Regions from separate parts of the Insulibacter thermoxylanivorax genome, predicted to be linked through region 2. Evidence: riboswitches for the same ligand, from Rfam matches in the RefSeq annotation. Region 2 holds a riboswitch; each other region holds the start of a gene.
What was found. A riboswitch is a leader RNA that binds a small molecule or an ion and turns the genes downstream of it on or off. The one in region 2 is predicted to bind thiamine pyrophosphate.
Positions count from the first base shown of each region.

Region 1 (3,520 bases), on a different contig from region 2:
ATTTTCAAAAGCGAAGAAAGCTGACAACGCCACTAAAAATCATTGATTCGAGTACGTTGCCACTGAGTTTGACGAACCACAAATGGGCAGAGTTCCGAAAAACAAAATCGGACGTGAAGCTTCACTTGCGTCTTGTATTCATGGAAAAAGGACTTTCTTATCCCGACAAGGCCGTACTGACAAACGCAATCGAACATGATCGTGGTCAATTAGAGGTATTCATTGATGATCAGGAATGCCTGTACGTGTTCAATCGTGGATACTTAGATTATGAGCGATTTGACCGTATGACGGATGTGTTTTCGTTTTTCGCTAATTTTCCAGAAAAATAAAATCTGAAATTTCAAAACTTATTTATGCGACGCTAGTGATGAAATATATATAAAAAACTTAAAAGAAATGACAAAAGCAAAAATAAAAAGGCTAATTCATTACCCGATTTCCACCTGCAAAACGGGAGATGAATTAGCTATATATTTGACAATCCCCTTAATAATATAAAATCTCTATATAATGGCATTTGACACATTTACGCATAAACGGTGTCTCAAAAAATGAATGCTGGCAATTTTTTGAATATAGGCAATTTGCTGTTCCAATTTAAGAATTTTCTCCTTCAATTCGGCAATTTCCTTTTGCAATTCTTGAACATCATCGATAGAGAGAGATGCCATTTTCGACAAACTCCTTCGCTTTTTGTTTCATCCCTTCTTCCCTCACCGTTTTTTGCAGCTCATGTGAAATTTTCATCGAGCAAAACTTCGGCCCGCACATCGAACAAAAGTGCGCGACTTTCGCCCCTTCCGCCGGCAATGTTTCATCATGATATTCCCGAGCTCGATCTGGATCAAGCGAAAGGTTGAACTGATCGTTCCAACGAAACTCAAAGCGCGCTTTTGATAACGCGTCATCCCGCCGTTGCGCTCCCGGGTGCCCTTTTGCTAAATCGGCCGCGTGTGCTGCGATTTTATAAGCGATCACTCCTTCGCGCACATCATCTTTATTCGGCAGCCCTAAATGCTCTTTTGGCGTCACGTAACAAAGCATCGCCGTTCCGTACGCGCCAATGATCGCCGCTCCGATCGCGGATGTAATGTGGTCATATCCCGGCGCGATATCGGTCGTAAGCGGTCCTAATGTGTAAAACGGCGCACCTTTGCAAATTTCGATTTGCTTATCGACATTTTCCTTAATTTTATGCATCGGCACATGCCCTGGTCCTTCAATCATCACTTGCACATCATGCTTCCAAGCGATTTCTGTTAATTCTCCGAGCGTCTCCAATTCAGCAAACTGCGCTCCGTCATTCGCATCGGCAATCGAGCCTGGGCGCAGCCCGTCTCCAAGCGATACTGCAATATCGTACGTTTTCAAAATCTCGCATATTTCTTCAAAATGCGTGTATAAGAAGTTTTCTTCATGATGGGCTAAACACCATTGCGCCATAATCGAGCCGCCGCGCGAAACAATGCCAGTCGTTCGGTTTACCGTCATCGGTATGTAACGAAGCAGCACCCCCGCGTGAATCGTAAAATAGTCCACCCCTTGTTCCGCTTGTTCGATGAGCGTATCACGGTAAATTTCCCACGTTAAGTCTTCAACGACGCCGTTCACTTTTTCAAGCGCTTGATAAATCGGAACCGTCCCGACAGGCACAGGGGAATTGCGAATAATATATTCTCGTGTCGCATGAATGTGTTTTCCCGTTGATAAGTCCATAATCGTGTCTGCTCCCCAGCGCACCGCCCAAAGCATTTTTTCGACTTCTTCTTCAATGGATGATGTGACTGCAGAATTGCCAATATTCGCATTAATTTTTACATGAAAACGACTCCCAATAATCATCGGTTCACTTTCCGGATGGTTAATATTCGAAGGAATAATCGCTCTGCCTGCGGCAACTTCTTGACGCACGATTTCCGGATCTATATTTTCGCGAATCGCAACAAATTCCATCTCCGGCGTAATAATCCCTCTTTTTGCGTAATGCATTTGTGTTACAGTTTTTCCTTTTTTTGCTCGAAGCGGCTTTCTCTCGAAAGGCAGAGTAATCTCTGATTGCTTCTCATTACGGAATCCGTTATCTTCCGGTTTCACTGGACGCCCCTCGTATTCTTCAACGTCGCCCCTTTCTAAAATCCAACGTTTTCTTAGCGGCGGCAATCCTTTTTGAATGTCCGGCTGAAGATCAGGATCGGTGTAAGGACCGCTTGTGTCATACACACGAACTGGTTCATTTTCGATGATTCCTGTTTCTGTCTTTGTTGGACTTAACGTAATTTCTCTCATCGGAACACGAATATCCGGTCTTGAACCTTCGACATACACCTTTTTACTCGCAGGAAATTGCATGAAAGATTTGATGTTTTGCATGTAACTCCTCTCCCTTAAAATAATGATTTAGGATCTGAAGTTACACCAAAACGCGGGGCGGAGATAGGAGAATATATGCGGAAATAAAAATCGGGTTCTCTAAGAGAACCCGATGGAACGCAAATAGCGAAACGTACGCAACAAACGCATACACTCCCGCTATCTACTTCCCTACGCTGGTATAACCCAGATCAGGTTCAAAGGGTCAAAGAACTTAAGCGCGTTCTTTTCTCAGTCCAAGCTATTGGACTCCCCTAGTAGATAAGCGACAAACTTATTTAGTTTTTCCTTAATATTAACATACTTATAAAGCAAAGTAAATACGCTTCCTTATACGGTGAACCGTTTTAACATTGTTTGTATATTTTCTGCCATTTTGCTTAACGATGATGCCGATGAAACAATTTCCTCCATCATCTTGTTTGGTCAATCACCAATTCCTCTACAAGATTCTTTAAATATTCCAACCGCTCTACATCCACTCGAACCGTCGAACTTGCAAGACGCGTTCACGCGTCTCCTGCCTGATCCCCTCCGATTTGTTGTTTATAATCCTGGATACGGTGGTGACGGATACCCCTGATTTTTTAGCGATATCCTTAATCGTAACCTTCATGGCAAGCGGCACCCCTCCTTTAACGTCAACAATAAAAAGGATGTTTGATTTGGGATGTGAAACCGTTTTAGGAAAACGTTTTAGTAAAACGGTTTAGTAAAGCGTTTTCATGGTCTTATTTAAAGAGACAGGGTTCATCCCTGTCAACGCGTAAATATTGGAAATCAAGAATACATACAATCGATATCGATTCAACCGATACAAAGAAAATGTGCACAATACCTCGAATAACTCGCGGATCGCAGACGCTGTTGTTGTATCGCCAGCCAGGGTTCCACCTCCGGAAAATCCCCCACATGTTGCCGAATTTTTAAGGATGTTGCGGCTTGTGGTGCATTTTATCCACATTGTAGACCTTGAATCGGCCTTGCGTCAGATCGCCCGTATAATGCGTTTTTTCAGAATGATCCCCGCCGCCGACTCATGCCAGATGCTGCCTTCGTTCTTCACTCCGAGAACCTGACGCGGAGTCAGTACGCCTTGCTCTGTCAGGTAGTTTTCAATCTTCTGACAGTCCCAATTTTTGTTGAG
Region 1 covers NZ_BMAQ01000027.1:2,558-6,077, reverse strand. Annotated here, with positions in the region: partial or broken gene PRECH8_RS10230 (hypothetical protein) at 1-317, shown strand, start outside; gene thiC (phosphomethylpyrimidine synthase ThiC) at 652-2,373, opposite strand; TPP riboswitch at 2,525-2,639, opposite strand; gene PRECH8_RS14790 (hypothetical protein) at 2,787-2,855, opposite strand; gene PRECH8_RS10215 (LacI family DNA-binding transcriptional regulator) at 2,846-2,989, opposite strand; gene PRECH8_RS10210 (recombinase family protein) at 3,362-3,520, opposite strand, start outside.
Region 1: linked by a shared signal. The riboswitch ahead of thiC (phosphomethylpyrimidine synthase ThiC) and the one ahead of tenA (thiaminase II) in region 2 are both predicted to bind thiamine pyrophosphate.

Region 2 (8,547 bases):
TGCATCACCGCGAACCGGGTGCGGCGGGGGCTGCTCTGATGCTGGATGAACTGACGGTGGAGCTGATCTGCGACGGACATCATGTGCATCCCGATCTCATCCGCTTCGTTCATCGTGTGAAGCCGCAGGGCAAGATCGTGCTGATCACCGATGCGATGGAAGCCGCCGGACTTCCCGACGGCGAGGAATATCAATTAGGCGGTCTTGCCTGCTTCAAACGGGATGGGCAGGTGCGGCTCAAGTCGCGCGGGGATCTGGCTGGCAGCTGTTTGACGATGGATGCTGCCCTGCGCAATGCGCTGCGGTTCACGGGCGGTACGCTGGCGGAGATTCTGCCGATGCTGACGATTAATCCGGCGCGGCAGGCCGGCATCGCCGCTTCCAAAGGCTCCATCGCACCCGGCAAGGACGCAGACTTGACGGTGCTCGATGATGACTTCCAAGTCAGAGCAACTTATGTTAAAGGGAAACGGGTATATGGTTGATAACCGCAAGAAGCAGCTTCAGCACGGTCGATGTTCCCATCGATCGTGCTGTTCTTATGTTCATGCCGCCGCGCTTAGTATTGACAGACATATGAATTGACAGGGCGTAATTATCGGCAATATAATTAGATAGCCTAAATAATTAAATTGTAAGCATAAGGGATGAAAGGATCAAACATGGTGGATGAGAATATGGAGAGCAAACAATCTCCAACAGCGAAACAGCTGATGGAAGCATTTATGATGATGGTCCGCACATTTCGCGACGATCCCAGCGGCATACCGGGCTGCAAGCGAAGTCATGTCATGCTGCTGTATTGTTTGAAGCAGGCTTCAGAAGCGGAAGCATTGGGACTAAGAATATCCGATATCAGCAAGAGGTTAAAGGTCACGTCACCAACGGTTACCCAGTGGGTGAATGAATTGGAAGCCGGAGGTCTTGTTGTTCGCAAGGGCGACGGAGAGGATCGCCGAGTCGTTCGCGTGCAGTTAAGCGACAAGGGGGAACAAGTGCTGATGAAAGTCAAGGACGTCTGGCTCCAAACCTTCAACGGCTTGGTCGAATACCTCGGTGAGCAGGAGAGCCAATCACTGGCGGCATCGTTGGTAAAGGCGTTGTCTTATATGCAGCAACATCGTGATCGCTTGAAACAAACCTCGTTAGGCGGTGACATGTAATGCTCAGATTGGCCAGATTCATGAAACCCTATCGCGGCATGATCGCTCTGGTGCTGATACTCGTATTTGCACAAGTACTCACTGAGTTGTATCTGCCCGCCTTGATGGCGGATATCGTCGATATCGGAGTGCTGCACGGGGATACGGGGTTCATCCTCCGCATGGGGGGATTGATGCTCCTCATCGCCGCGCTTGGCATGGGATGCACGATCGCTTCCAGCTATTTTTCAGCCAAGGCTGCTTCCGGTTACGGAAGGGATCTGCGAAACAAACTGTTCAGCCATGTAAGCAGCTTCTCGCAGCAGGAATATGACCGGATCGGCACTTCGTCGCTGATCACCCGCACGACGAATGATATCAACCAGATCCAGCATGTCTTCATCATGATGATGCGGATGATGGTAGTGGCGCCGATGATGTGTATCGGCGGCATCATCATGGCGCTGGCTACCGATCGCACCCTTGCACTGGTGATCGTTGCTTCGCTGCCGATCCTGGCAGCAGCCATCCTGATCATCGGCCGGAAGGGGATGCCCCTGTTCAAAGCGCTGCAGAAGAAACTGGATCGGCTGAACCTCGTTCAACGCGAAGGTTTGACGGGGATCCGAGTGATCCGCGCGTTCAATCGCGACCGGTATGAGCAGCAGCGCTTCCAGGAGGCGAACGCGGATCTGACGAAGACGGCGCTGCGTGTAAACCGCATCATGGCGGCGATGATGCCGGTGATGATGCTGACGATCAACTTCTCCATCGTGGCAATCATCTGGTTCGGCGGCATCCGGATCGATAACGGGCATATGCTGGTCGGCGATCTTATGGCGTTCATCCAATACGCGATGATGATCCTGTTCTCCTTGATCATGGTATCCGTTATCTTCGTCATCCTGCCAAGGGCAGCAGTCTCCGCACAGCGGATCAATGAGGTGCTGGAGATAACTCCGGCGATTCGTGACGATCATGCGCAGCAAGGTTTAGATGAACCGCACACAGGCCGCGGAATCGTCGAGTTTCGGAATGTCACTTTCCGCTATCCCGGCGCCGAGGCGCCCGTGTTGGAGAACATCTCCTTCACCGCTGGACCGGGCGAGGTAACGGCGATCATCGGCGGAACGGGGGCGGGCAAGTCCACCCTCATTAACCTGATCCCTAGGTTCTTCGATGTGGAGAGCGGGACCGTGCTTGTGGACGGCGTCGATGTTCGGCAGATGCCGCAGGCGGTTCTCAGGCAGAAGATCGGCTTCGTCCCGCAGAGGGCAGTGCTGTTCTCCGGCACGATCGCCGACAATATCCGTTATGGGAAGGAAGATGCAACGGAGGAGGAACTGCGTAAGGCAGCAGAGACCGCGCAGGCGCTGGAATTTATCCATGAGATGGAGAAGGGCTTCGAGACGATGATCGCGCAGGGCGGCAGCAATGTCTCCGGCGGTCAGAAACAGCGGCTGGCGATTGCAAGGGCGCTTGTTCGCAGGCCGCAGATCTATGTGTTCGATGACAGCTTCTCTGCTCTGGATTATAAGACGGATGCGAAGTTACGGGCTGCGCTCCGCGAAGAGACAAAGGATGCAACGGTGATCATCGTTGCCCAGCGCGTCAGTACGATCATCGATGCCGATCGGATCATCGTGCTCGATCAGGGCCGCATCGTCGGCATGGGCAGGCATGAACAACTGCTGCAGACCTGTGATGTCTATCGCGAGATCGTGGCATCGCAGTTGTCGGAGGAGGAGAGCGCATGAAGGATCGCAAAACACACCAAGGCCGGCAAACGACCGACGTCATGCCTAACCAAGAAGGAACAGATCAAGCTAAGCGGCAGAGAGGGGGACCGGGACCGATGGGCGGGCATCCGGGTCCGCGCATCGGCATGCCTGTAGAACGAGCGAAGGACTTTAAGGGCACCTTGCGCAGGCTGTTGACCTATCTGCGGCCGCATAAGGTGCAGCTCATCGCGGTCTTCCTCATGGCGGTGCTCAGCACGCTGTTCACCATCCTATCGCCGAAGATCATGGGTCTTGCGACGACTTCGCTCTTCGAAGGAGTGAAAGCCCGGTTCGGCGGAGCAGAAGAGGCGTGGATTGACTTTGGTTATCTGGCGAAGATTCTGATGATCTTGATCGCCCTGTATGTGTTGAGCTCTATTTTTGCTTATCTGCAGCAGTACCTCATGGCCGGAATCACGCAACGGACCGTCTATGAGATGCGGCAACAGGTCAACCAGAAGCTGTCCCGTCTGCCGCTTCGGTACTTCGATTCGCGAACGCATGGCGAGACGCTGAGCCGGATCACCAATGACGTCGACAATATCAGCAATACCTTGCAGCAAAGCGTGACGCAGTTGATCACTTCCCTGATCACGATCATCGGGGTCGTCATCATGATGCTGGTGATCAGCCCGTGGCTGACGCTGGTCTGCCTGCTTACGCTGCCGCTCAGCGCCGTGGTGACGATGGTGATCGCGAAGCGGTCCCAGGGGTACTTCATGGGACAGCAGCGATCCTTGGGCGAGCTGAACGGTCATGTGGAGGAGATGTATGCCGGGCAGCAGATCATCAAGGTATTCGGCCGGGAGCAGAGATCCATCGAGCGCTTTGATGAAATCAACGAGCAGTTGTATGAATACGGTTGGAAAGCCCAGTTCATCTCCGGGATCATCATGCCTCTGATGGGTTTCATCGGGAATATCAGCTATGTCTTGATCAGCGTCGTCGGCGGACTGCAGGTGTTCTGGGGCAGGATCGCCATCGGCGATGTTCAGGCTTTCATCCAATATGCCCGCCAATTCTCCCAGCCGATTACTCAGGCTGCAAATATCGCCAACGTCATCCAATCGGCGATCGCTTCGGCGGAACGGGTCTTTGAGCTGCTGGATGAGGAAGAGGAGCAAGCTGCGGATGCTGCTGCCGGCAGGAAGACTTCGATCCTTGATAAGAATGCCGTGAAAGGGGCGGTTTCCTTCCAGAACGTGCGCTTTGGTTACAAGCCGGACGACGTGCTGATGGAGGATCTGAGCTTCGATGTGCAGCCGGGTCAGACCATAGCCATCGTAGGGCCTACAGGAGCGGGCAAGACGACGATCGTCAACCTGCTGATGCGGTTCTACGATGTCAGCGGCGGTCGGATCACGATCGACGGAAGGGATATTCGCGAGTATGACCGAGGTTCGTATCGCAGCGTGTTCGGCATGGTGCTGCAGGATACCTGGCTGTTCAACGGCACCATTCGCGATAATATCGCCTACGGCCGCGAAGGGGCAAGCGAGGAAGAGGTGATCCAGGCAGCAGTCGCCGCCCATGCGGACCATTTCATCCGCACGCTGCCGGACGGCTACGATACGGTGCTGAATGAAGAGGCCTCGAATATCTCACAGGGGCAGAAGCAGCTGCTCACGATTGCCAGAGCGATCCTCGCTGATCCGCGCATCCTGATCCTGGACGAAGCGACGAGCAGCGTCGATACGCGGACGGAGATCTATATCCAGCGGGCGATGGAGACTCTGATGAAAGGACGCACCAGCTTCGTCATCGCACACCGGTTGTCGACGATCCGCAGCGCCGATCGAATCCTCGTCATGAACAAAGGGCGGATCATCGAGCAGGGCACCCACGACGAACTGCTTCAGCAAGGCGGCTTCTATGCCGAGCTGTATAACAGTCAATTCACGGCGAAGTCCCAGCGGCAGGCGATATAAGAACTAAAACGATATAAGGATAGACGACTGAACGGTAACGGACGTTCTGCACCCGGACATGAAGAAAGCTGCATCTTCGCAAGAAGATGCAGCTTTCCTTGTCTGCGTACAGCTAAGTGTTAGAACAGGTTAAGTATAAGGGCTGTATAAGGGCTGATGGTTAGACAGGCCACTCTTCTAAGCGGTAAGCCATGTCGAAGAAATTGTATTCCATCTTGCAGCTGGTGAGGAAGAGATCGCGCATGCGCTCTCTCGCTGCTTCCGATGTTTCTGCCGCTAACTGATCAAGCCGGGCAAAGTACCTGTCGATGGCGCCGCTCGTATCATTGCCGTAGATCATGATCCAATCATAGAAAGGATGGGACGGATCGGGATTGATCTCGCGTACCAGCCTGCGCCCGATCTCATCATATACCCATGGACAGGGCAGGGTGGCGGCGATGATATCGGCGACGGTTCCCGTCGCGGCTGCGGCGAGCATATGACTGACATAGTGGTGGGCCGAAGGCGTAAGCGGGAAGCCTTGCAGATCGGCATAATCCACCCCCGCTACTCTGCATAGATTCTCATGGGCACGCCCTTCATCATACAAGACATAGGCGATGCTCTTATGGAACATCTCCATATCCTCGCGATTATCGCTCTTCGCGATGGCCATGCCGCGCGCTTGGATCATCGCATTCAGATAAGCATGATCCTGTTTGACATAGTGAATCAGCTGCTCCGCGCAGAGATCTCCACGCGCGATTCCCTGCACGAAGGGATGCTGATAAGTCACCTCCAAGATCTCCTGGGCATCCTGCTTCAGTTGTTCGCTGAAACTCATCACACCATTCCTCCTATCAGTTTATTAACCAATAGAAAAAGCCGCTCCTATGGAGCGACTTGACAGCGGGCAGACGAGATGAAGCGATGATGCAGAGATACAAGACCATCTCCCAAAGGTGCACAGGGATCCAGATCATTGGCTTTCATCAGCTGGACCCTGCAGCACGCATTAAGCCCTAAGTCAGCTCCACTTCCCTACGCTGGTACTAACCAGATCAGGTTCAAAGGGATCAAGGATAGCTCCTTGTCTCAGCCGTAACGGCACCCCTAGCGGAACGCTTCTTCTTCGGTTACCTGTATTGTAGATGATTGGGGGGGGGTTAGTAAAGGGTTGAGCTGGGATATAGCGGAATCGGGCTGAGAAGATTCATGTCCGAAGCCGGTTACTTTGTTCTATAATAGGGAATGTAAGCGGTTTAATTAAGAGGATTCAGCAAGATGCTGAGCGAGATCTGGCAGAGGGAGGAAACAGGGATGAACAAGAGCAACAAATTCGCATGGACTTGGAAAGTGAAGCCGGAATACTTAGACGAGTATGTGGAGATGCATCTCAATCCATGGCCGGAGGTCTTGGAAGAACACAGCAAGGCCGGGATTCGCAATTATTCGATCTTCCAGAACGGCAATCAGTTCTTCTATGTTTTCGAATGCGATGATGTCGAGGCTGCCTTCGCGTACATCGCGCAAAGCAAGGCGTGCCGGCGCTGGGACGCCATCACCTCTAAGATGGTGGAGGGTTCCTTCGACCACAGCAAGGGGACGCCGACGCCGCTGCGTGAAGTGTTCTATCTGAAGTAATTCATGCGGTCATTCATATGCCTGGCAGGAGCTAAAGCATCGCAGGCCTGGGAGACGTTACGTCCGTCGACCAGGCCTGCCGCGCACTGGATAGGTGGGCAGATCTGCCAGAAGCAATCCTAAGCCGATCCATTGCTGGAACCGTACTTCCTAAAGAAGAGATAAGAGATGATGATCGGCACGGCTAGATTGACGGCGAGCACTGCGAAGAATACGATCATCTTCCAGGTTGTCGGCAGAAAGGCGCTGAGGATCATGATGAGCCCGCCGAAGAACATCAATCGTCCGCCGATTAAATTGCTTCGCCGCCACACGTCTTCGTTGGCCAATGTCCACGGTGTCCGCAAACCGAAGGAGTAGTTGTGCCTGAAACGGGGCAGCAGGTTGCCGACGAAGACGAAGAGTGAGCCCGCGATGATCGGTGCCAACGCTGCGATGTTGATCTCTGCGCCCATGCCGCTGAGAATCGTCACGCCGTGTACGACCAGCAGGATGAGCAGCGTGATAACGTTAATGGCGTCGATATCGCGAAGGTTTTTCTGCAGACTGGCGCGCTTCGGATCGATGATCGGCGCCAGCTTCATCAGCAGGAAGACACCTAACATCACCGCCGGCATCAGGAATAAGGCGACAGGTTTGGAGGCATAGCGGTCAGCTTCGCCGTGGATGTTCCAGTGGATGGGCATCTGATCGGGCAGACGGTCATAAGCAAGCAGGCTGATGATCAAAGCGGCGGCGATGAGGCCGAGCGGCAGGATCATTTTTTTCATCATGCATCATTCCCTTCCGTAGAGGTAGACTGAAGCGAAAGGATCCATTTGATCACATCTTGGAATACCGTCGTATTCAGCGAATACACGATATGCTGTCCTTGACGTTCGTCGGTGATGAGTCCGGCTTGTTTTAGCATGTTCAAATGATTGGATATGCTCGGCTTGGTCATCGTAAAATGCTCCGCGATCTCGCCGGCGGTCCTGTCCCGCTCCTTCAAGAGATCCAAGATCTTGCGCCGCGTGGGATCGGACAGCGCTTTAAAGGTATCGTTCAAAGACATGGCGCGGCCCTCGCTTTCTGCGTGATGTTTCCAACCCCTGTCATCTTCGAGACAATTTATATAATTAGATAATTAGACAATAATCTAAATATCTAATTAAAGAGTAACAGATCGATACGATGCTTGTCAATGTTTTAGATGAAGTTCTTACATGCAGTTAAGACCTTGCGTCATCTGCGTCATAATCGTGATCTGCCGTTTGGAGGACGGCTGGATCCAAGCGGTATTTGACCTCGGCAGCGGATGAATGCGGCTCAGTTTCACAGCAATCCTCCTCTATGGCAATATGAACATCAAACTGCGACCATTCTTTAACCGGAAGCTCTACAAAAATATCATGAAAATCCCTTTTGTATCCAGGGAACTTTGGTAATATTCTAGTATGAATCTGGAAATGAAACAACACATCAGCATGCGAAGAGACCAATTCCTAGGCACACCGCCCAGCATCCGTCCATAAGATATGGCAGGGCATTACAATGCGTTCATAACCTTATGGAGGTGCTGGCGACTGTGAAAGTAAGCGTGAGAGAACAGGATTCGCTGTGGAGATACAGCCAATTGTTCCAGGTGCCGCTGCCGCTGATCATCGATTCCAATCCGGGGATTGATCCCGATCGGTTGATGATCGGTCAGACCATCGACATTCCGGGTTATATCATCTCGGAATATACGATAGCTCCAGGGGACACCCTCTGGCTCCTTTCCGTCAGGCATCAGATCCCGCTGGATGCGATCATGCTTCTCAATCCCAGTGTGGATGCCGACTCGCTGATGATCGGCCGGACGATCCGCCTGCCGGTCAGAGTCACATGGCCGATCGTACAAGGTGAGAGACCGTATCCTTATGCCGTTCTGATGGAGGAATTAAATCAGCTGCACGAGATCTATCCCTTCATGCGTATGAACACAATCGGTTCATCTGTCATGGGCAAGCCGATACCCGAACTGCAGATCGGTCGCGGGGATAAGCGGGTGCATATGAACGGCTCCTTCCATGCCAATGAGTGGATTAC
Region 2 covers NZ_BMAQ01000004.1:46,357-54,903, reverse strand. Annotated here, with positions in the region: gene nagA (N-acetylglucosamine-6-phosphate deacetylase) at 1-485, shown strand, start outside; gene PRECH8_RS02695 (MarR family winged helix-turn-helix transcriptional regulator) at 648-1,163, shown strand; gene PRECH8_RS02690 (ABC transporter ATP-binding protein) at 1,163-2,899, shown strand; gene PRECH8_RS02685 (ABC transporter ATP-binding protein) at 2,941-4,851, shown strand; gene tenA (thiaminase II) at 5,012-5,677, opposite strand; TPP riboswitch at 5,855-5,958, opposite strand; gene PRECH8_RS02675 (L-rhamnose mutarotase) at 6,154-6,477, shown strand; gene PRECH8_RS02670 (SdpI family protein) at 6,597-7,247, opposite strand; gene PRECH8_RS02665 (autorepressor SdpR family transcription factor) at 7,247-7,531, opposite strand; gene PRECH8_RS02660 (M14 family metallopeptidase) at 8,045-8,547, shown strand, end outside.

Region 3 (8,547 bases), on a different contig from region 2:
AGCACATCCTGCAATCCATCTTCGATCCAGCGATCGAACATGTTATAGCGCGGTTGATGGATGAGCAGCGGTGTGCCCAATTCCTTCAGGATCTTGATCGCTTCCGCTGTCTGCTCCGCATCGTAGCTCGAGATTCCAACATACAGCGCTTTGCCCTGCTTGACGATGCTGTCCAAGGCCCCCATCGTCTCTTCCAGCGGCGTGTTCGGGTCGAAGCGGTGTGAATAGAAGATATCGACATACTCCAGTCCCATGCGCTTCAGGCTCTGGTCGAGGCTGGCGATCAGATACTTCCGCGATCCCCATTCGCCGTAAGGACCCGGCCACATATAATAACCGGCCTTCGTCGAGATGATCATCTCATCGCGGTAAGCAGCGAAATCCTGCTTCAAGATCCGCCCGAAATTCTCCTCTGCCGATCCCGGCGGCGGACCGTAGTTGTTCGCCAAGTCGAAGTGCGTAATCCCCAGATCAAAGGAACGGCGCAGGATCGCCCGCATATTCTCCAGGCTGTCTACTCCGCCGAAGTTATGCCATAACCCCAAGGAAATCGCCGGCAGCTTCAAGCCGGAACGCCCGCAGCGATTATAGACCATACGATCATATCGCTTGCTGTCTGCTATGTAGGTCGCCATGTTGCATCCTCCTTATAGGATCATTTAGTCATCTCACCGTCAAGACGGGTGCCACGTTGTCTGACGGTATCTTTATCTTAGCAGGATCGTAAAGGGTTACACAACATGCGTCCCGATCGGATTAATGCAAGATCGCATCGAAGATCGTGCCGACATCGCCCGGGAAGAGCACATATAAGAGTATATAGACAGCCAATCCGGTGAACGCCGTAATCAACCACATCACCGATGTGATCCGGCCGATCTTGCGATGCCGCTCGAATCGCTCCCGAAAAGCAAGCACCAAGGTGACGATCCCGAAGACCGCCGACGTAGTCGATAGGATGATATGCGTCCATAAGAAGATCAGATAAGGCACCAGCAGATAATCAGGGCCGCCGAATTTGACATTGCCGATAACAACGGTTCTGAGCGAATAGAGGATGAAGAACGCCAGCGCCAGTCCTGCTGCTGTGAGCATCACGCGTTTATGCTGCTCACGCTTGTTCTTCAAGATCAAACGCCAGCCGATGGCGACCAAGATCGCACTGGAAGAAACCAAGGAAGTCGTGAATAAAGGCAGTAACGTTTGCATAGCATTCCCTCTTTGTCCTTGTAATAAATCAGATCTGATTCATGCGCTTGCGCCACTCCATGATCACTTCTTCATCGCTGAGGTTCTGATCCCGCTGTTTCTCTCTGCGGAACCAATGGAAGAAGATCCAACCCAGGATCGAGATATAAAGCGCCTCCTGGATCAGCTTCATGGTGATGCCGCCGATCTGTTGGTGATCCACCTGCGAGAGGCTGGTGAAATACCACGGTCCTTCGAACATCTCCAAGAACCTCGCCGGATCGCCGGGGACGCAGTAGGTGAGCGCCTGCGCCCAGACTTCAGGATTCGTATAGGTCTCATACAGCGGTTCCGGTGAGAAGATGATCAGCGCACAAGCCGGGGTTAACAGGAACCCCGCCAAGAAGATATAAGCCATCTTTCGCACTTCGCTCATGCGGTTATATTCCGGAACAGGACATACGATCGGCCACCACATGAGCAGCGAGGTGATGAATAGAACCGCATAGAGGAGCTTATGGATCGTAAAATTCAGCATGACATAATCCAGCACCGCTGGGAAATGGTAAAAGGAAAACAAACCGTTAAACAGTCCGATCGACAGGATCGGATGGGCGAAGAAGCGAAACGGCCGCAATATGCGCAGTTTCAGAAACCGCCGCCACATCCATGCCGGAATTCCCAAGATGATCAGCGGCGGAACGATGATATAAGAGATCGTCATCGCGATCATATGGGCGCTGAACATGATATGAGCCAATACTTCAAGCGGACCCGTCTGAGCCAGATAGAACAGGAATAAGCCGCTCAAGAACATCAGCTTGCGCCGCCAATCCAGCGGCTCGCTGTCTTGGAACAGGTCGCGGTATGGTCCTGTGAGCAGGATGTAGGCCGCTGCAACGATCACATAGACGAGAAGTTTAAGCGGGTCCCATAACTCTTCGAATGTAAAGCTGTCCAATCCCAACATATCCCTGAGCCTCCTCCTTCAAGAATAGTTAGCCCTTTCTGCGAAGTCAATCCACAGGCGGGGTTCGTAACAGAAAGATTAAACAAAATTGAATAATCTATGAACAAGAACAGCGATTTCTCCCCAAAAAATATAAGAAACGGGGACAATGATCATTGTCCCCGTCAAATCACGTATCATTGATACCAAGTCCAGAACAGAACGGATACGACCGCATATACGACAACCAATCCGCCAAAGATCATTGCCAAGATCGCCCAGAAGTGCCCCCGATCCTTCAAGTGCATCCAGATCCCCAGCTGCACCAACACCTGGAGGATCGCCATCAAGACCAGCAGGCTGTAGACGAATTCTCGGCTGAGGCCTGGAATCATCACCGCTGCGAAGGCAAGGATGGTCAGTACGATCGAGATGACAAAGGTGATGAGATGGTTGCGCGACCCTTCCGGGGTTCGGCTGCGTCTTACGTAATCCCCAGCAGGAGATTGGCTTGCTTGCTGCATCGATCAGCCCACCTTCCCCATCAGATATACAACCGTGAAGATAAACACCCATACCACGTCGATGAAGTGCCAGTACAAGCTTGCCAGGTAGATCTTGGGCGCTGTCACGACCGTCAGGCCTTTCTTAAAGAGCTGCCCGATCAACAAGCTGATCCAGAGGATTCCGATCGCCACGTGAACCCCGTGACAGCCGACCAAGACATAGAAGCTGGTACTGAATGGACTTGCTTTGATATTGAAGTTATAGGCATCAACGTAGTGGTAGAACTCGTAGATCTCCAACCCAAGGAAACCCAGTGCTAACAAAACCGTAATCGTCAACCACAGCGCCGTGCCTTTGACATCATGACGATGCATCGCTTGGATCGCCATCACGCTGGTCATGCTGCTCGTAAGCAGGATTGCCGTCATGATGGCAACGATCGGCAAGGCGAAGATCTCGGTGCCGGACACACCGTAGTTCACTTCACTGCGAAGTGCGATGTGTGCGGCGAACAGCGTACCGAAGATGACAACTTCCGCTCCGAGGAACACCCAGAAGCCAAGAATCTTATTCCTGCCTTCCAGTGTCGCCCTCTCCAAACTTTCGATCCTGTTGTCCTCTGTTTGTACGTGACTCATGATGCCTTAACCTCCTTGCCCTCAATCTCTGCCGGATCAATATAGTATCCCGGATCATCGATGAGCGAACGAATGATCATGCAGACTGCCAGGATTCCGAAACCGCCTATAGATGCCCAAGTCGCATGATGCATGATTCCCAATCCCGCGATAAACAATCCGATGGACATAATCACCGGCAGGATCGAACCGTTCGGCATATGAATCGGACCCAAAGGTTCTGCAGGCGTCATCGCATCATTGCCGGCTCGCTTCTCCACCCACCAAGCATCCAAACCGCGTACAAGCGGTGTCTGCTTGAAGTTGTATACCGGCGGCGGCGACGGCATCGCCCATTCCATCGTGCGGCCGTCTTCCCATGTGTCAGCCTCTGCATCCTTCGGCTTCATCGCCGTGATGATGATATTGATCAGCAGGATGATCGTGGCAACACCCATCAAGAATGCACCGATGGTGCTGACGAAGTTCATCTCATTCCATCCCGTCTGCCCGTCCAGGAAAGTGTACACGCGGCGCGGCATACCGATGAGACCGAGCCAGTGCTGGATGAAGAAGGTCAGGTGGAAACCGATTAGGAACAGCCAGAACGTAATCTTGCCGAGGGTTTCGTTCAACTTGCGGCCGAACATCTTCGGGAACCAATAGAAGAACGCCGCGAAGATGCCGTGTACCGTACCGCCTACGATGACGTAGTGGAAATGCGCGACGACGAAATACGTATCGTGGTACTGATAGTCAGCAGCTGCCATCGCGAGCATCACGCCCGTCACTCCGCCCATCGTAAAGGAAGGAATGAATCCTACGGCGAACAAGCTCGCAGTCGTTAATTTGAGCGATCCTTTCCAGATGGTGAAGATCCAGTTGAAGATCTTGATTCCTGTCGGAACAGCGATCAACATCGTTGCTACAGCGAACAGGATATTCGCTACCGACCCCATACCGACGGTGAACATATGGTGCGCCCACACCATAAACCCTAAGAAACCGATCAATGCCGTTGCGAATACCATCGATGTATATCCGAACAAGCGCTTGCGGGAGAAGGTCGGGATAACCTCCGATAAGATTCCGAATGCCGGCAGGATCAGGATATACACTTCAGGGTGTCCGAAGATCCAGAAGATATGCTGCCACAAGATGACGTTGCCTCCGACAGCGGCATTGAAGAAGTGCCCGTCGAAGACGCGGTCGAAGGTCAGCATCAGGATGCCGACACCGAACGCCGAGAATGCGAACACGATCAGGATCGAAGTGATGAATGCCGTCCACGCAAACAGCGGCATCCGCATCATCGTCATACCGGGAGCACGCATGTTCACGATCGTCACGATAAAGTTAATTGCACCGACCAAGGTCCCGATCCCGGCGATCTGTAAACCGATCGAATAATAGTCCATACCAAAACCAGGCGAATATTCGGTCGAGAGCGGCGGGTAAGCCGTCCACCCCGAATCCGGCAGACCGCCTGTGAAGAAACCAAGGTTCAGCAGAAGCCCGCCGAAGAGGAAGGTCCAATACCCTAGAGCATTCAGAAACGGGAAGGCCACGTCTCTGGCTCCGAGCTGCAATGGGAGAATATAGTTGAAAAATCCAAATAGAATCGGCAATGCTGCCAAGAACAGCATCGTCGTTCCGTGCATCGTGACCAGTTCATTAAAGGTCTGAGCATCCAAAAAGTCGTTCATCGGATACATCAGCTGGATGCGGAACAAGATCGCTTCCAGACCGGCGAGCAGAAAGAATACGCCCCCCGTGACTAAGTACAGGATACCGATCTTCTTATGATCGACGGTTGTGATCCAGTCCATGATTCCCGAATAGCGTTTCTTACGTCCAAGTGCTTGTGCATGAGCCACCGATACATACCTCCTTCGTCACTGGATTAATGCAAGCTCTGCAAGTATTTGACGATCTCATCGATCTCTTCCCTTGTCAGAACATCTTTGAATCCCGGCATCAAGACGCCTGGTTTCACATCTTCCGGAGTTTCGATCCATTTCACCAGGTTCTCCGCATCATTTTCCAACCAGCCCGCAATGAACATGCGATCGGCAAAACCATTCAGGTTAGGGCCCATGGAAGGCATGCCCGGATCGATTGCATGGCAGCTCAAGCACTTGGCTTCGAAGAGTTCTGCCCCAAGTTCCGTCTCTACCGTCACTTCAGCCGGAGTTAACATTTTCTGCACCCAGGCATCATATTCCGGTTGCTCCAAGGCGATGACCTTGAAGTCCATCAAAGCATGACCTTGCCCGCAAAGCTCTGCGCATTTTCCTTTATATGTACCCGGATAGCTCGCCTCTAAAGCAAGATAGTTCACGTTCCTTCCGCCGACGTTGGTATCTTTCTTCCCGCCAAGCTCCGGCACCCAGAAGGAGTGCTGCACATCCGTCGAGGACAATTCGAAGACAACCTTCTTGCCGACAGGGATATAGACTTCCTGAGCGGTTACGATCCCCTCTTCCGGATAGGTGAACTCCCACCAGAACTGCTTAGCGACGACTTGGATCACCATATCGCCTTCCGTCGCTTTCGCTTCTTGCTCCAGGTTGAATGTCAGTGCAACGGTTGGAACCGCCATGATAAAGAGCAGCACGATCGGGATGATCGTCCATGTCGCCTCAAGCTTGTGGCTTCCTTCGATCTGCTCAGGGATCTCATCTCCCGGCTTCCTGCGGTAACGGATGATCACCCAGAAGAACAAGACGAAGACCACGACCAATACCAAAGTCATAACACCCAAAGACAGCAGGATCAAATCCAGCTGCTTCTCAGCAACAGGTCCTTTAGGATCCAATGCTCCTTCTACGCTGCATCCCGTCAGCAGCAGCATCATCATGGCCGTCAACGGGATTAGACGTTTCATCCAACGCTTCACCATTCATCAACCTCTTTTCCGCATTAATGACATAATTGCTCAGGATGGACGACGAACGATGCAGTTCGTCAAAACAGACAAATAACTGCCTTTGAAGGCAGTTTTCCCCTAATGCGTTGCAACCCCTATCATCATTGAACATGGCTAACAAGCTTAATCACCGGGTATCAATATGTACTTCGTACAGCCTTGGATTCCCAATCGATGAGCTTGCTACGAAACCGCAGCCCGACGAAAGCGGAACGAAATCTCCCTTAATTCCTCTTTCTCTCTTGAAAGGGCTCACTCGCCCATAATCACTAATAATATAACTTTGCCCCTTCTAATTTGTCAATGTTCGTACACATCTTTCACAAAATGTTCGCAAAGATAGTGACTGCTATCATTTTAACATCATTAACAATTGACTTAGATTGTCTTTATTGTATATTTTCCACCCATTTAGCCATTTGCATGCGGATGTCATTGATTTTTGTTTCATTAATCTTGTATTGCAGAGCATAGCGGGCAGTATAGAAATATGTTGACAACTCGCTTGTAAATGTTAATATGAAAATGAAACACTGGGGGAGCTGAGAAGCTGAGATTGGACGGCGCCGTCCTAAACCCTTTGAACCTGAACTGGGTAATACCAGCGAAGGGAAGTGGACATATGAGAATGATCTAGGCTTTGCAGATCTGCTTACAGATCTGATCAACCGCACGGATGTCGAGCAGATCCTGCAGCGCCTGGCTTTTCTATGTATTCCGCTCCCTGCTTGGGCAGCGGTTTTTTTGTGCCGCATGCCTTGGTTCACCTGGAACCGGCTCAGTGATTTCCGGTGTTGATCACAATTTCAAAGGAGTGGAATCCATTGAGTCAAACAGTACAAATATCTAGAAAATTGCGTCTTGCTGACATTCTTGTGACAATTGTCATTGCAATTGTTTTTGGAGTTGTCTATAAGTTGTGGTCTCCTGTCTACTATGCCGTTAAACCGTTTGGCTTGCAATTGGATCAGCTGGTATACGGCATGTATTTCATCGCTTCCACGGTTGCCTATCTCATCGTGCGCAAACCGGGTGTTGCCTTGCTGGCAGAAGTGGGAGCGGCCTCCGCTGAGTTCGTAACAGGTTCCGAATGGGGACTCACTGTACTCATGTCCGGCGTCCTGCAAGGCCTGTTCGCTGAACTGGTATTCGCCGCCTTCCGCTACCGCAAGTTTACGCTGGGCGTGACCTGCCTTGCAGCGATCGCCGCATCGATCGCTTCCTTCATCATGGACCTCTACTTCAGCTACATCGATGATCTTGCGCTGTGGAACCTGACGGTGTTGATCACGGCTCGAACGGTCGGATCGATCATCATCGCCGGCGGATTCGCTTATTACTTGGTCAAGGCACTCGAGCTTACAGGGGTCACTAATCTCGTCCGTCCTGTGTCTCAGTCGGACTATGATGCACTGGAGCGATAACGATGATCGCTGCACAGGTAACCAATCTTCGGTTAAAGTTCCCGGGACGGGATGAACTCCAGTTCCGGGATCTGTCTCTGACCATTCACCAAGGCGAGAAAGTCCTGCTCCTGGGTCCGAGCGGATGCGGCAAGTCAACACTGCTGCAAGTGCTGACAGGTCTCATCCCGGGCTCGCTGGAAGTCCCGGTAAAGGCGGATGAGATCACGATTCCCGAGCGCTGGGGCTTTGTCTTCCAAGATCCGGATACACAGTTCTGTATGCCCTATGTCGATGAAGAGATCGCCTTTGTCCTGGAGAACTTGCAAGTGCCGCACGAACAGATGCCCGATATGATCGATGCCTATCTGCAGCTCGTCGGGCTTCATCTGACGGACCGGCACACGCCGATCCAGTCACTCTCGCAGGGCATGAAGCAGCGCCTGGCGATTGCCAGCGTACTTGCCCTGCAGCCGGATGTGCTGCTGCTCGATGAACCAACCGCCCTGCTCGATCCGGAAGGCACCGAGCAGGTGTGGCGGACGATCAAGAACATCAGCCGCGGCAAAACACTGATCATCGTTGAGCATAAGATCGATCAGATCCTCGATCTCATCGACCGCATCGTGCTCTTCAACGACCGGGGACAGATCATCGCCGACGGTCCGCGGGATGAGATCTTCGAACAATATCGATCAGCCTTCCTCGAATACGGCATCTGGTATCCCGGCGTCTGGGAAGATTATATGGCCCAAGCGGACAGGGTCCATACCGCAGCAAGGCAGGCACAGACGACGAAGGATGGCCGGGAAGATGCCGAGCCGAAGATCGAGCTCCAAAGATTCCAAGCCTATCGCGGCAGAAGGTGTGTAACGGAAGTGAATGCGGCACAGCTCCATGCCGGCGAGTGGGTGACGATCGTCGGGCATAACGGAGCAGGCAAGAGCACGCTGC
Region 3 covers NZ_BMAQ01000009.1:64,867-73,413, forward strand. Annotated here, with positions in the region: gene mgrA (L-glyceraldehyde 3-phosphate reductase) at 1-635, opposite strand, end outside; gene PRECH8_RS06350 (DUF420 domain-containing protein) at 757-1,209, opposite strand; gene ctaG (cytochrome c oxidase assembly factor CtaG) at 1,238-2,158, opposite strand; gene PRECH8_RS06360 (cytochrome C oxidase subunit IV family protein) at 2,335-2,661, opposite strand; gene PRECH8_RS06365 (cytochrome (ubi)quinol oxidase subunit III) at 2,665-3,282, opposite strand; gene ctaD (cytochrome c oxidase subunit I) at 3,279-5,090, opposite strand; gene coxB (cytochrome c oxidase subunit II) at 5,165-6,148, opposite strand; TPP riboswitch at 6,716-6,820, shown strand; gene PRECH8_RS06380 (ECF transporter S component) at 7,033-7,614, shown strand; gene PRECH8_RS06385 (ABC transporter ATP-binding protein) at 7,617-8,547, shown strand, end outside.
Region 3: linked by a shared signal. The riboswitch ahead of PRECH8_RS06380 (ECF transporter S component) and the one ahead of tenA (thiaminase II) in region 2 are both predicted to bind thiamine pyrophosphate.

Region 4 (8,547 bases), on a different contig from region 2:
TCAGGATCCCAAGACCGGTGCCGATCGGCGCTCCTCCCGGCATCACCGCCGCCGCGCCTGCCTCCTCCAGCCGTTTGCAGAGCATCGGATCATCGGAGGTGTAAGGCAGGACGACGAACCCCTCCTTGACCAGGATCTCCGTCGCCCGCAGCGTCTCAACAGGGTCGGGCAGCAGTGTCTTCTCATCGGCGCAGATCTCCACCTTGACCCAATTGCTCAGTCCCGAGGCTCTAGCGAGACGGGCGATGCGCACGGCCTCCTCCGCCGTCTTCGCGCCGGAGGTGTTGGGGAGGAACTGGAAGTTCTCCCGCTCCAGATGCTGCAGGATTGAGTCATCCTCAACGGCATCCAGATTCACGCGGCGGATTGCGAAGGTCAGCACCTCCGCCCCGGAGGCCTTGATCGCTTCTTGCTGCACGTAAGGATTTGGAAAAAGGCCCGTCCCCAGGAAGAATCGCGATTGTAACTTCTTGCCCGCTATGACCAATGCATCATCAGCTATCATGACTCAACCGCCTCCCACAAAGTGCACAATCTCGACTTTCATTCCTTCACGCAGTGCAACGTCGGACCAATCCTGCTTCTCAACGATCTGTCCGTCGATCTCCACGACGATCAACTTGTTATCGAGACCGAGCTCCTTCACCATGCTCTCCACAGTGCCGGCTTGAACCTCTCGGAGCTCACCGTTCACCGTTAATCTCACTGCTTATCCCCTCCCGTGTATGCTTCGATCTTACGGATAAAGGCCCGGCAGGTCTCCGCTGGATCCGGGCTTCCGACGATCTCGCTCACTGCACAGATGCGCCTTGCACCTGCCGCCAGCACGTCGTCCACGTTGTGCAGCTTGATGCCGCCGATCGCCACATAGGGGATCTTGATCTCCCGCTCCACCTGTTTGATGTACTCCGTCGTCACCGGCTTGGCATGTTCCTTGGTCTTGGTCGGGAAGATCGGGCCAACCCCGATATAATCCGCCCCCTCCGCCTCCGCCGCCCGCGCTTCCTCGATGCGGTGGGTGGAGATGCCGATGATCCGCTTGCCCATGAGCTTACGGGCTTCGCTGAGCGGCAGATCATCCTGCCCCAGATGCACGCCGTCCGCCTCGCAGGCCAAGGCGATGTCGATATGATCATTCACGATGAAGGTGACGTTGTACCGAGCTGTGAGCTCGCGCAGGGCATAAGCCTTCTCCAGGATCTCCCGCTTCGTCCCCTTCTTGTCCCGCAGCTGGACGATGTCGGCGCCGCCCTTGATCGCTTCCTCCATCACCTCCAACATACTGCGGCCGGGATGGTATTCCTCGCCGGTGATCGCATACAAGCGAAACTCCCGCATTCCCATTCCTCCTCTCTTGTTCACAGGTCCTTGCTGACACTTCCAGTCCTGCAATCCGACCTCTGCTATCTGATCCCTGCATGCCCATGTGCATCTCAGACTCATCGCTGCGCCTTAACTCACATTCCGATATAACGAGCATACAGCGTTCTCGCCCGCGCCGGTTCGCTCGTCCCTTGCACGAGTACACGCCCGTCGGGGAACAGGGTTAACCGTTCTCCTTCCGGCAGCTGCACCCGCATCAGGTAGGGATTCGCTGTCACCTTGCCGACGCGGCTCAGCCGCTCCTGCCAAACCTTAAGGTCCAAAGCTTGGCCGCCGGTGATCTGCACGGAATCACGGCCGCACATCGTTGTCACCTCTGCAGCCCGGCGAAGATCGAGCGCCGGATATTCCCCCTTGGCGCAGGTCGGGCAAGACTTGCTGGGCGCAGGAAACTTCAGCTCATAGAAGCGATTGTGCCAGACATCGAAGGTGAAGAGACTCCTGCGCACGGCATCCAGATTGCCCGTTAAGATCTTCAGCGCCTCTGCCGACTGATAGGAAGCAACGATATCGACGACGGGGGACAGCACGCCCACGGTATCGCAGGTTTCGCCGCCGGCGCTTCCGTCCTCCGGCAGCAAACAGCGAAAACAAGGCGTCCGCCCCGGTATGAAGGCCGCTGACATGCCGCGCGAGCTGACCACTCCGCCGTAAACATACGGGATCTTCGCACGGAAGGCGTAGTCGTTCATCAGGTACCTCGTCTGAAAATTATCCGTGCCGTCAAGGATGAGATCGACATCGGCGGCCAGCTCTTCGATATTCCGCGCCGTCACATCGGTGATCACCGGTTCGATGGTTACGCTTGAGTTGATCCGCACGAGCTTCCTGGCAGCCGCTTCCGCCTTCGGCAGGGCTTCACGCGCATCCTCCTCATCGAACAGCATCTGCCGCTGGAGATTGCTGAACTCCACATAGTCGCGGTCCGTGATGCGAACGAACCCCGTTCCCGCACGCACGAGATGGTTGGCTAAAACCGTGCCGAGGGCCCCCATGCCGACGATCAGCACGCGGCTTTGCGCAAGGCGCTCCTGACCCGCACGGCCGATCGGGGCGAATAAAATCTGCCGCGAATAGCGTTCTTCAACCGCTTCTTCCTGCTTGCGATGCTGCTGCAGATGATCCTCCTGCAAGCTCAACCCATCCCCTCCTTCCCTAGTCATCTCCATCATTGCCGTCTGCAGAGCATGGGGGTAAGATGGTACATGCCATCAAAAAAGCCGCTCCAACTAGGAGCGGCGCGACAGCAGACTTCAAGTCGAGCACCACTTTCCTACGCTGGCATCACCCAGATCAGGTTATAAGGGTATCAGGAGCACTATCCTTCTCTCAGCCGTTCTAACGGCTCCCCTAGTGGTTGAACCCATATGCAGTTGTTCCTATTCCTAACATACCCGCTATTGTGAGAATTGTCAACGCTGTCCCATATATCAAGCTGGCTGCCATGATCAAGTGTCGAAAAATTGACAAAAAAGGAAACCTTTGAACGACAAACGGCGGTCCAAAGGTTTCCTCTATCCATTACAACAATGACTCCGCACCATCGATATAGACTTCCGTCCCCGTGATATGGCTGGAATCCTCCGAAGCCAGGAACAACACGAGATCTGCCACCTGCTCCGGCTTGCCCGGACCGTGTTCTAAGGGCTGGCTGCCTTCCGGATACTTCACCGGGATCTGGATCTCCTTGACTTCCGGAGACTGGAAGGTATTCTCATCGATATTCGTCTCGATCGCTCCCGGGCAGATGACATTCACCCGGATGCGGTACCGGGCCAGCTCCAGGGCGGCCATCTTTGCAAAGGCAACCTGCCCCGCTTTGGAACTGCTGTAGGCGCTCATCCCAAAACTGTGGAATTTGCGGCTGCCGTTAATCGAGCTTGTGATGATGATGCTGCCCCCGTTCTCTTTCATGTGAGGGATCGCATACTTGACGACGAGGAAGGTTCCCTTGAGATTCGTGTTCAGCGTCTGATCCCAGTCCTCCGGCGTCAGCTCTTCGATCGGTGCGATGCGGCCGTTGATGCCCGCATTGGCGAAGACGATATCGATCTTCCCCCAGGTATCGAGCACAGCTTCCACCCCGAGGGCCACGCGGTCCGGATCCGAGATATCCACGTCCGCAGCGATCGCCTCGCCGCCGACAGCCACGATCTCGGAGGCGGCCTCTTCCGTGCGCTCATCCTTTAGATCCATAAGGCAGATCTTGGCGCCGTGCTCCGCTAATTTCTTCGCAGCAGCTCTGCCGATGCCGGAACCGGCGCCGGTGATGATCGCTACTTTGCCCTCCAGCTTCTTCTCAGACGTCTGTGCCGGCTTGTTCATCGTCATCGTGTGATTCATCATCGGTGCACCTCCGTTAGTAATCATGTATCGACATGACGGTACCCACGTTAGCATGCCCGATCTGAATCACGATCAACCGCTTCCTAAGCATTCAGGTCATGCATGGCAACACATGCCATGACGAAGGCGCCGACACCGTGCAGATCGTTCTCGCTGGTCGGACGGGTGACATAATTGGTGTAATCCCCCGCCGAGGTGCCGATGCAGATATCCGGCATGACGAAGCGTCCCTCATCATCGGTCCGCATGCGGTTCGTCAAGCCTTCATATCCCCTTTCCGCGACGCGGCGGAATTCATCGCCGACAATGCCCTGCTTCACGGCCCGTGCGATCGCGTAGACGAAGAGCGCCGAACACGACGTTTCGAGCCAATTGTCGCTGTGATCTCCCTTATCCACGACCTGATACCACAGGCCGCTTCTCTCATCTTGATAACGAACCAATGCCGTGAGGAAATCCCTTTGAACCTGGATCAACTCTGCGCGCCCTGCATGATCCTCCGGCAGCAGATCGATGAACTGGGACAGCGCCAGGCCGTACCAGCCGAGGGAACGGCCCCAGAACTCCGGCGAGCAGCCGGTCTCAGGATCCGCCCAAGGCATGCGCCGGCTCTCATCCCAAGCATGATAGAGCAGTCCGGTCCTTTCATCCTTCATGTGTTTCCTCATCAGCTTCTCTTGGTGCAGCACCATGTCTCTCAGCTGCACCTCGCCGTATTGATTGGCGTACTTCAGGGCGAACACGCCGCCCATGTACAGGCCGTCAAGCCACATATTATAAGGGTATTTATCTTTATGCCAGAAGCCTCCCTCAGAAGTTCGATTCAGCGTGTCAAATAAGCTTCTGAGCTTTGCAGCCGCAATCCGGTAACGCTGATCGGATGATGATGCATCCAGTCGGAAGAGCAGGAGCCCCGCTTGGATCGCATCCAATTCATCCCTGGCAAAATACAGATTCCCATTCTCATCAACTAATGCATCCACATATTCCCTGATATACGTATCGTAACGTTCCTCCAGCACGGTTTCCCACAACATCTCCATCCCGCATAAGAAGACTCCCTGATGGTAATGCCATCGATGGGCCGGCGGAAGTTCAGGGGCTCGGTAGCGAGCCATCATGCTGTCGCATGCGAATATTGCCCATTCAATCGGTGTCCTCTGCATCCGGCATTCCTCCCGCATAGATTATCTCTCTTAACCCTTGATAGAACCAAGCAATGCACCTTTTGCAAAGTGCTTCTGCAAGAACGGATAGACGAGCATAATCGGAATCGTAGCGACGATGATAACCGCCATCTTCACCGCTTGGTCAGGCGGCGGAACATCTTCATTCGTCGAGCCGTCCAAGCCGCTCGCCAGAACAACGATCTGTCTGAGCCATACTTGAATCGGCCATTTCTCACTGCTGTCGATATAGAGAATCGCACTCAAGTACGTATTCCAATACGTAACCGCGTAGAAGAGAGAGATCGTAGCCAGCGCCGGCAGCGACAGGGGCAGCACGATCCTAAATAGGATGCCGAAGTCATTGCAGCCGTCGATCTTCGCCGATTCTTCCAGTCCATCGGGGATGTTCTGGAAGAAGTTCCTCAAGATGATCATATTGAAGGCATTGATCGTGCTGGGGATGATCAGCGCTGCATATTTGTTGATCAAGCCCAGTTCCTTCACGATCAAGAAGGTCGGGATCATCCCGCCTTGGAACAGCATCGTGAAGACCACGAGGAACATCAGTATCCGGCGGCCGTCAAGGTCCCTTCTCGCAAGGCCGTAAGCCGTCAAAGAAGTGAAGAACATGCTGAACAATGTACCGATCAAAGTCACGCCAATCGAGATCAGCATCGCCCGCGTAATCGTATTCGTCGAGAAGACGAACTTGTAGGCATCTAGACTCCACACTTCCGGGATGATGATGAAGGGTTTTGCGGCCAGTTCGGCATTCGTTGTAAAGGAGCCTGCCAATACATGAAGGAATGGCACTAAGCACAGCAATGCGATGACCGACAGCAGAAAATAGTTGATGATCGAGAAGATTCTACCTTGCAGCGATCTGTCTTCTACCATTTCTCTTTCCTCCTTCGTGTATTAGTAGACGCCCTCTTCGCCAAACTTCCTGGCCAGCTTGTTGGCGATCATCACCATGATGAGACCGACAAAGGATTTGAAGAAACCGATGGCTGTACTATAGCTGTACTGTCCTTGCTTGAGAGCAGCGGTATAGACGTACGTATCGATGATCTCGGCAACATTGCGGTTCATCGAATTGAGCAGCAGGTAGACGTGTTCGAAGCCAAGCTCCAGGATATCCCCGATCTTCAGGATCAAGAGGGTGACGATCACGCCGCGAATCGACGGCAGCGTGATATGCCACATCTGGCGGAACCTTCCGGCACCGTCCATCCGCGCCGCTTCGTAGAGCTCCGGATCAACAGCGGCAATCGCCGCGAGATAGATGATCGTCCCCCAGCCGGCTTCGCGCCAGATCACTTGGATGATATACATCGGCCGGAACCATTCGGGGCTGAGCAGGAAATTGATCTTCTCATGTCCGAAGTGAACCAGCAGCTGGTTGATGATCCCGCCGTCCATCGTCAGCATGACGTAGCTGATCGAGACGATGATGACCCACGACATGAAGTGCGGGATATAGATGAGCGTCTGCACGGTGCGTTTAAAAGCAGAGATGCGAATCTCATTTAACATCAGAGAGAGGATGATCGGAATTGGGAAATAGATGAACAGATTCAGGCCGAACAACACTAAGGTGTTCTTCAAGATCATGAGGAATTCCGGTTCTGTAAACAGCCTCTCGAAATGCTTCAAACCCACCCATTCGCTGTATATGAATCCTTTGTAAGGTTTAAAGTCTTGGAAAGAGATGATCAAGCCGAACATCGGCAAGTATTTGAAGATGATGAAATACAGCATGCCTGGCAAGATCATCAAATACAGCAGCTTGTTGCGTTTCATCCGCCGCCATACTTCACTCTGCGGCCTGGGAATGGTCTGTTGCGGTTGGACCGAAGCTTGCTGCATACCCGTTCTTCCTTTCTGTATAAAGTTCATTTAATGGGAAGGGCTGTTGAGCGATTCAACAGCCCTCTCCCAGCATGTTATCTTGCTGCTCGATAAGCCTCGTTATATTCGTCGATGATGTCCTGTCCGCCGCGGCTCAACCACTGATCGATCGCTGCCTGGAAGCCATCAAGGTCGATCTGCTCGTAGATGTATTGATAAGTGGCATTCTTGATGATCTCGTCGAGCTCCAACCCTTTCTCCGCATAAGTCTTGGAGTCCAGAGGAGCGGTCGGGTCATGGATGGCATATTTCTCGTTCTCCAAGATGAGCTTCTCAGCATGGATTCTCGCTTCCAGCTCATGATAAGCTTCCATCATGCCGTTGGTTTCCGGTTCACCGATGACACTGTCCTTATATCCCTTGACATCGCGGTTGATCAGATCGCTGTCCTCAACAGGTCTGGCTTTGCCGTCAACCACGGTGTAGTGAACGCCTTCGATACCCCAGTACATGAGGTTCGCAACCTCCGGCGTCATCATCTTGTCGAAGAACGCCAGGATCTGTCTCAGCTGATCCTCATCCTTGATCGAGCTCTTCGGGAACAGAACGACATTGTTATAACCCGGGATCGCCCAAGTCGAGATATTGCCGTTCGGACCTTCGATCAGCGCATGCGTCCACAGGACCGCATTCGGATCGTTCTTCTCAAGATCTCTCTGCAAGCTGTTGACGTCCTGAAGCGACCCGACATAGACACCGTATCTGCCGCTGGTCAGCAGGTTGACTTGGTCTGTCTTACTCGTCGCAGCGAAGTCTTGGTTCATATAACCCGCGCTGCGGATCTTGCGGAAGAAGTCCATAACCTCGATATATTCATCGAACATGAACTTCGGCAACAGCTGCCCATCCTTCTCACCCCAGTTCGTCGGCACGCCGAACCAGGAAGCCACCGTGTCAAAGGCACCGTAGACGAGGTCGTTGCGGTCCGTCAGACCGAAGGTGTTGTCCACGCCGTCATTGTCGGGATCGTCTTCCGTGAACGCCCGCAGCATCTCGAAGAATTCGTCGACATTCTTCGGCGCATCCAAGCCGAGCCGATCTGCCCAGTCCTTGCGGTAGATCATTCCTTGCCGTGCCAGCGGACGGCCGATATACAGGGAATACAGCTTGCCGTCAACCATCGTGTTCTTGAGAACTTGTTCCTTCAGTTTGCTCAAGTTCTCAAACTCGGGGAGGTATGGTCCGATCTCCCAGAACTGCCCGTCGCGGATCGCTTCCCTCATCTGGATGAAGGTCGCCTGGTTCTTCATGTAGACGACTTCCGGGAAGGAACCCGTTGCGAAGGAAGAGCTCAGTTTCTCCTCATAGGTATCCGCCGGGAAGAAGTTATACGTCAGCTTCGTATTCGTCAATTTCTCCAGCTCTTTCTTAATCACATCCGTCGGCTGGTCTGCGGTATTAAGCGGCAGCATGATGGTGAATTCTGTCGGCGGCTCCGGTTTAGGATCCGCTCCCTGATTGTTCGAGCCTTGCTGCTGATTCCCCCCTTGCGTATTCGTTGGAGCTGCGTTGTTGCTGCTTCCTCCTGAGCAAGCGGCTAGCACGAAGCTCAGCACCATGAGCAGGCTCAATAGGAGTGTGAGACTTCTCTTCGTCTTCGTCATACAGCTTGACCTCCATTTCGAAAAAATGTAATTAATGATTCACTTCAAACTTACAATCAATCCGACATTACGTATACAATCATTTGCTCACAAATCGCATCACCAAGCCTCATGCTGCTTAGGTTTATGAGAAA
Region 4 covers NZ_BMAQ01000005.1:235,481-244,027, reverse strand. Annotated here, with positions in the region: gene PRECH8_RS04150 (thiazole synthase) at 1-505, opposite strand, end outside; gene thiS (sulfur carrier protein ThiS) at 509-706, opposite strand; gene thiE (thiamine phosphate synthase) at 703-1,338, opposite strand; gene PRECH8_RS04135 (ThiF family adenylyltransferase) at 1,458-2,522, opposite strand; TPP riboswitch at 2,637-2,745, opposite strand; gene PRECH8_RS04130 (SDR family oxidoreductase) at 2,905-3,726, opposite strand; gene PRECH8_RS04125 (glycoside hydrolase family 88/105 protein) at 3,813-4,895, opposite strand; gene PRECH8_RS04120 (carbohydrate ABC transporter permease) at 4,926-5,795, opposite strand; gene PRECH8_RS04115 (ABC transporter permease) at 5,817-6,767, opposite strand; gene PRECH8_RS04110 (extracellular solute-binding protein) at 6,845-8,413, opposite strand.
Region 4: linked by a shared signal. The riboswitch ahead of PRECH8_RS04135 (ThiF family adenylyltransferase) and the one ahead of tenA (thiaminase II) in region 2 are both predicted to bind thiamine pyrophosphate.